2 linked regions of the Catalinimonas alkaloidigena genome follow. The protein of the gene in region 1 interacts with the protein of each later gene in a pairwise test. Links are inferred from orthologs where the notes say so. Each region holds a gene or a part of one and is shown on either strand. Other genes may lie near its edges.

Evidence for each region.
Region 2: the proteins of sucC (region 1) and sucD interact in binary tests that used the Escherichia coli proteins (3 or more experiments, as listed by UniProt). The link is inferred for Catalinimonas alkaloidigena from one-to-one orthologs.

Annotation. Positions count from the first base shown.
Region 1 is NZ_FNFO01000002.1:23,446-26,547, reverse strand. Bases 297-3,075 are described here. They hold sucC (ADP-forming succinate--CoA ligase subunit beta), read right to left. Parts: upstream 2,392-3,075; coding sequence 1,201-2,391; downstream 297-1,200. Other genes in these bases: BLR44_RS03510 (hypothetical protein), read left to right, coding at 2,655-3,075; priA (replication restart helicase PriA), read left to right, coding at 297-927. Also shown: more of priA, read left to right, coding at 1-296; more of BLR44_RS03510, read left to right, coding at 3,076-3,102. UniProt on the Escherichia coli protein: Succinyl-CoA synthetase functions in the citric acid cycle (TCA), coupling the hydrolysis of succinyl-CoA to the synthesis of either ATP or GTP and thus represents the only step of substrate-level phosphorylation in the TCA.
Region 2 is NZ_FNFO01000009.1:15,060-18,263, forward strand. The notes cover bases 77-2,957. They hold sucD (succinate--CoA ligase subunit alpha), read right to left. Parts: upstream 2,021-2,957; coding sequence 1,133-2,020; downstream 77-1,132. Other genes in these bases: BLR44_RS19995 (T9SS type A sorting domain-containing protein), read left to right, coding at 77-990; nhaD (sodium:proton antiporter NhaD), read right to left, coding at 2,130-2,957. Also shown: more of BLR44_RS19995, read left to right, coding at 1-76; more of nhaD, read right to left, coding at 2,958-3,204. UniProt on the Escherichia coli protein: Succinyl-CoA synthetase functions in the citric acid cycle (TCA), coupling the hydrolysis of succinyl-CoA to the synthesis of either ATP or GTP and thus represents the only step of substrate-level phosphorylation in the TCA.

The sequences.
Region 1 (3,102 bases):
TTTCAGAACCGTCGCGGGTATTCTCCCTGGCTGCAATGCCAGGAGTGCGACCACGTGCCCCGCTGCCGTCAGTGTGACGTAAGTTTGACATACCACCAGGCCGCACAGGAGTTGCGCTGTCATTACTGCGGGTATCACGAAGATGTGCCCCGCACCTGCCCCGAGTGCGACTCGCCCAAACTGATGGCGATGGGGGCCGGCACCGAGCGCATCGAAGACGACCTGAAGCTGCTCATTCCGGAAATCAGAGTGCAGCGGATGGACCTGGACACCACGCGCAGCAAAAACAGTTACCAGCAGATCATCGGCGATTTTGAAGAACGCAACATCGACGTGCTGGTCGGCACCCAGATGGTCAGCAAAGGCCTGGACTTCGACCACGTGGGGCTGGTCGGCATTTTCGATGCCGACCGCATGCTCCACTTCCCTGATTTTCGGGCGCACGAACGCACGTTCCAGATGATTACCCAGGTAAGTGGCCGGGCCGGACGGCGCGACCGCCGAGGACGCGTTATCATCCAGACCCACAAACCGCAACAGGCCATTCTCCACAAAATTGTGCAGGGCGATTTCCTGGGGCTGTACCTCGACGAAATCCGCGAGCGCGAGGGGTTCTTTTATCCGCCCTTTGCGCACCTGATTCGCGTTACCACCAAGTGCGAAGAACGAAAAGTGGCGTTTCAGGCCGCCACGGCGCTGGTCAATATTTTTAGCCGGCACCTCGGCCCGAGTCGCGTCATGGGACCGGAAGCACCCGTAGTGGAACGGATTCGCAATCAGTATTTGCAGGATGTGCTCGTGAAGCTGGAACGGGGAAAACTGAACCTGAAAGCGGTAAAAGAGATGATCCGCCGCGAAATTCGCACGCTCGAAACCGAGCGGATTTACAAAAATGTGCGCTTCGTGGTGGATGTCGATCCGGTCTAGCCGTCGCAGACCTAAAGTTGCAAGCCCGTTTCCCTCCTCTTATTGCTTTCGACCAAGGGGAAAAGCTTCCTGCTTGGGAACACGCTCACGTGGGGCAAAAAAAGAAAGCGCCCGACAAGTGTCGAGCGCCTTCTATACATCAGGAATATGTCAAACAGGAATATGAATAAACTGTGCCTGTTTATACCGTACGAAAGGAGCGAGGTAACCTCTTAAATCGAAAAAAAATTTACTTTTCTTCTAACAAGCTCACCCTCAGGCTCAAAAATTTAGTTACGCCAGTACTTCTTTTACTTTCTGGGCCGCATCCTTCAGCAAAATCGCCGATTTCACCTTCAGACCCGACTCTTCAATAATCTTCGCGCCCTCTTCGGCGTTAGTGCCCTGCAGGCGTACAATGATCGGTACGGGAATGTCGCCGATCTGCTTGTAAGCTTCCACCACACCGTTGGCCACGCGGTCGCAGCGCACAATGCCACCGAAAATGTTGATCAGAATGGCTTTTACATTCGGGTCTTTCAGAATGATGCGGAAGCCGGCTTCCACCGTTTTCGCGTTAGCTCCACCCCCAACGTCGAGGAAGTTGGCAGGCTCTCCGCCCGACAGTTTGATTACGTCCATCGTGGCCATGGCCAGACCGGCACCGTTCACCATACATCCCACGTTACCGTCCAGCTTCACGTAGTTCAGGCCTGACTCGCCCGCTTCCACTTCCAGCGGATCTTCTTCGGTAATGTCGCGCAATTCCGCAAAATCTTTGTGGCGGTACAGGGCGTTATCGTCCAGGTTCATTTTGGCATCGACCGCCAGAATTTTATCGTCCGAGGTTTTCAGCACCGGGTTGATTTCGAACAGCGATGCGTCCGTTTCGCGATAGGCCGTGTAAAGTGCCGTAACGAATTTGACCATCTCTTTGAAGGCATTGCCCGACAGGCCGAAGGCAAACGCAACTTTGCGCGCCTGGAATCCCTGCAATCCGACGGCCGGATCAATCCACTCCTTCACAATTTTATCGGGCGTTTTGGCCGCGACTTCTTCAATGTCCATCCCCCCTTCGGTGCTGGCAATGATCACGTCCTGGCTGGTGTTCCGATCCAGCGTAATGCTGAGGTAGTATTCTTTCGGTTCCGATGCACCAGGATAGTAGACATCCTGCGAAATCAGGACTTTACGCACCAGTTTTCCTTCAGGACCGGTTTGTGGGGTCACCAGTTGCATGCCCAGAATGGCACCGGCTTTTTCCTTCACTTCGTCAAAACTCTTGGCCAGCTTCACCCCGCCACCTTTCCCGCGCCCACCGGCGTGGATCTGCGCTTTCACCACAAACCATTCGGTTCCGGTTTGCTCTTGCAGTTGATGGGCCGCTTCCACAGCCTTTTCCGGGGTGTCGGCGACAATACCCTCCTGGATGCGTACACCGTATTTTTTCAGGATGTCTTTCGCCTGATACTCGTGAATATTCATGTATGGAGCTTGATTTTAATGGACTGCACGAAGGTAAGCCATTTCGCACAATCGTGCCAGCCTCCCGGCGTACCGTCCGTTTTTCTCACAAAGAAGGTCCCGAGCACAAAGTATACTTCCTTTCCCCCGAACCTTTCGCTGTAAGTTCCTAAACATTTTTAAAGATTTTTTAGGACATAACCTGCAATAAAAGTATATTTGGTGTTATAAAATTCGCCTTTGCGGCTCCAGTTCTTTTCATAAACGCTAGCTTTTCGGCGATTATGCCTCCAAAACGCCTCCGATCTTACTTCGCCTTGCTGTTGCTCTCGATGGGGTTGTTTTACCACCCCGTAGCGGCGCAAGTCCCTGAATACCGTTTTATGCTCGACGTAGGCAAGCTGCCCTATTCGCTGAGCACCACCGATCAACGCTGGCACATGGGCGTGCAACGGGCCTTGTCTCCACGGTGGCACCTGGCCCTGGAAGGCGGGTATTATGCACTTCGAAAAGATTCGCTGCGCATCGGTTCCGAACCGCTCTGGGGGAAGACCGACAATCCGTTTCTCGATTACGAAGCACGGGGCGGCGTGGTGAAAGCAGGCCTCGACTGGCACGAGAGCGCCGTAGTGCTGGGCTGGACGGCCCACTCCTTTCTGGGCACCCGGCTGGCGTTTGCGTCGTTTCAGGACCGGGGACGTTCGGTCGACTTCGACCTGGCGTTTCGCACGC
Region 2 (3,204 bases), on another replicon or contig:
GAAACGTCTAATGGCTATGTCTTAGGCAAGCTGGCGGTTTCGCGTCTGTCTACTGGCTTTGGCATTGTCGATATGGGCAGGGCAGGGGTAGAAATCAATGTCAATGGGGAGTTTAATCTAGGACAAATCACCCTGCTGCGTTCCACGGGCGAGGCGGTCGATACGACGGTGGCGGGCTTCCCGATAATTAATCGAACCTGGGAGATAAATTCAACCAATCCAATCCCTGCCGATGAGTCGCTCTCGTTTATTCTATATTATCTGGGGTCGGAGCAAGGTGATATTGACTACCCATCCGCCTATTGGGGCAATGGCGTTACTTGGACAGAGAAGTCAGAAAGTACCACGGTGTATGACTACATGTCTGGTAATCCCGGGCTGCTGGTAGAAGAAATCACCGACTTTGGGCTGTTCGCATTCGGCGAAAGCAACCTCCCGCTGCCGGTCGAACTCCTGACGTTCGAAGGAAAAGCCGAGGGGCGTCTGGCACACTTGACGTGGTCGACGCTGTCGGAAACCAACAACCAGGGCTTTGAAGTAGAGAAATCGGTCGATGGCCGGGAGTTCGAAACCATTGGGTTTGTGTCGGGCGCAAACAACTCCACCGTACAACAGGACTACCGCTTTACGGACGATGGCTTCCAGGGTGAGGCCTACTACCGCCTGCGGCAGGTCGACTTCGACGGTGGGTTCGAATACAGCACCATCGTACACCTGCAAAGCAGTCTGCTGAGCCTCAAAGCTTATCCGAACCCGTTGGAAGGCGCGGCTGAACTGAAGCTGGAAATCAACGGGCGTACCTACTCGGCAGAAGACGTGCAGGTGCAACTGGTGGGGGCCGACGGACGGGTGCTGTTCCAGGGAAGTGGTGAACTGTCGCAACTAACGCGCGACTTGAACCAGACGCTGCGGCAGACCGCCCGGGGTGTTTACTTCATCCGCCTGGAATCGCTGGAAGGCGCGGAGACGTTCCGACTTCTGAAACGATAAGACAAATAACAAGCAACGCGGCTTACGCGAAGGCTGTCATCCACTGGGTGACAGCCTTTTTTGTGCCTGTACCGGCGCAGAAGGGACATAAAAAAAGCCTGACGCTTCCGTCAGGCTTTTCGAATATCGTTATAAGGCAGGATTAGACCAGAATGCCTTTTTCTTTCATGGCTTTAACGACGGTTTCGCCGATGTCGGCCGGCGACTTCACTACGTAAATACCGCACTCCTGCATGATCTTCATTTTGGCTTCGGCGGTGTCGGCCGCGCCACCGATGATGGCACCTGCGTGGCCCATGCGGCGTCCGGGAGGGGCCGTCTGACCCGCAATGAACCCTACCACCGGCTTGGTGCCGTGATCGCGCACGTAATAGGCCGCTTCGGCTTCCATTGAGCCGCCGATCTCGCCGATCATCACGATGGCCTGGGTGTCGTCGTCTTCCATCAGCATTTGTACCGCCTGCTTGGTGGTCGTCCCGATCACCGGATCACCCCCGATGCCGATGCAGGTCGACTGGCCCAGTCCGGCTTTGGTAATCTGATCCACTGCTTCGTAGGTCAGTGTGCCGGAGCGCGACACAATTCCGATGGAGCCGGGGTTGTGAATGAAGCCGGGCATGATGCCCACTTTGGCCTCGCCGGGCGTGATGACGCCAGGGCAGTTCGGCCCTACCAGTACGACATCGCGTCCCTGCAGGTATTTTTTCGCCTCAATCATGTCGCGGGTCGGGATGCCCTCCGTAATGGCGATGATTACGCCGATGCCTGCGTCAGCGGCTTCCATAATGGCGTCCGCGGCAAAGGGAGGTGGCACAAAGATGACCGATACGTTGGCGCCGGTCTGGTCTACGGCTTCTTGTACCGTATTGAAAACCGGCCGGTCCAGGTGCGATTGTCCGCCTTTACCGGGCGTTACCCCACCGACCACGTTAGTGCCGTATTCGATCATTTGCCCGGCGTGGAACGTCCCTTCCGAGCCTGTAAATCCCTGGACAATCACCCGGGAATCTTTATTCACAAGTACACTCATATCAGAATTTTTTATGCTGCACAAAAATAGAAGTCATAGAGACTTATTTGTACTCAGGAGAAGTTTTTATCGGGAAAGATGTAACAAGGCCTCCGCACGGCCGCCTCGCTTACCCGTGGGTCAGGTAATAGATGCCCAGATAGGCCCCCGCTCCGGCCAGGTAACCGACCAAAGCCAGCAGGCTGATCTTTTTCAGGTACCACACGAAGTCGATCTTTTCCATGCCCATCACGGCGACCCCGGCCGCCGACCCGATGATCAGGATCGAGCCTCCGGTACCGGCGCAATACGCCAGAAATTCCCAGAGTTTGGCGTCGGTCGGGAACTGAATCAGGTCATACATACCCATGGCAGCGGCTACCAGCGGTACGTTGTCGATGATGGCCGACGCTACCCCGATGGACAAGACTATGGCGTCCAGGTTACCGATGGTATCGTTCATCCAGAGGGCGAGCCCTTCCAACACGTGCGTGGCTTGCAGCGCGCCGATGGCCGCCAGAATGCCGAAGAAGAAAAGCACACTGGCCGTGTCGATCTTTTCCAGCGCGTGGATGGCCGAATAGGGTTTTTTCTCTTCTTCGGTTTTATCGATGTGAATCAGTTCAGAGGTGATCCAGACCACCCCGAGCGACAGCAGCATGCCCATGTAAGGCGGCAGGTGCGTAAAGGTTTTGAAAATCGGCACGAACACCAGGCCCCCTACGCCGACGGCGAGCATGCGGCGGCTGCCCTTGAAGCGCTCCATGTCTTCGGCCTGCTTGTAATCGTACTCTGCACGTTCTACCTCGCCCTTCATCTGGAAGGAAAGGATCAGCAGCGGCACCAGCAGACAGACCATGCTGGGGATGATGAGTTGCAGAATAATGTTGCCCGTCGTGACTTGCCCTCCGATCCAGAGCATGGTGGTCGTCACGTCCCCAATGGGCGACCAGGCCCCCCCGGCATTGGCCGCGATGATCAGAATCCCCGCGAAAAAGCGCCTTTGCGAAGGGTTATGGACTAGTTTTCGCAACAGCGAGACCATCACGATGGAGGTGGTCAGGTTATCGAGGATAGCCGACATGAAAAAGGCCAGCAGCGACATGACCCAGATCAGCTTGCGCGAACTCCGGGTTTTGATGCGGTTGGTGATGACTTTGAAACCCTGGTGGATGTCGATCAGCTCGACGATCGTCATGGCGCCC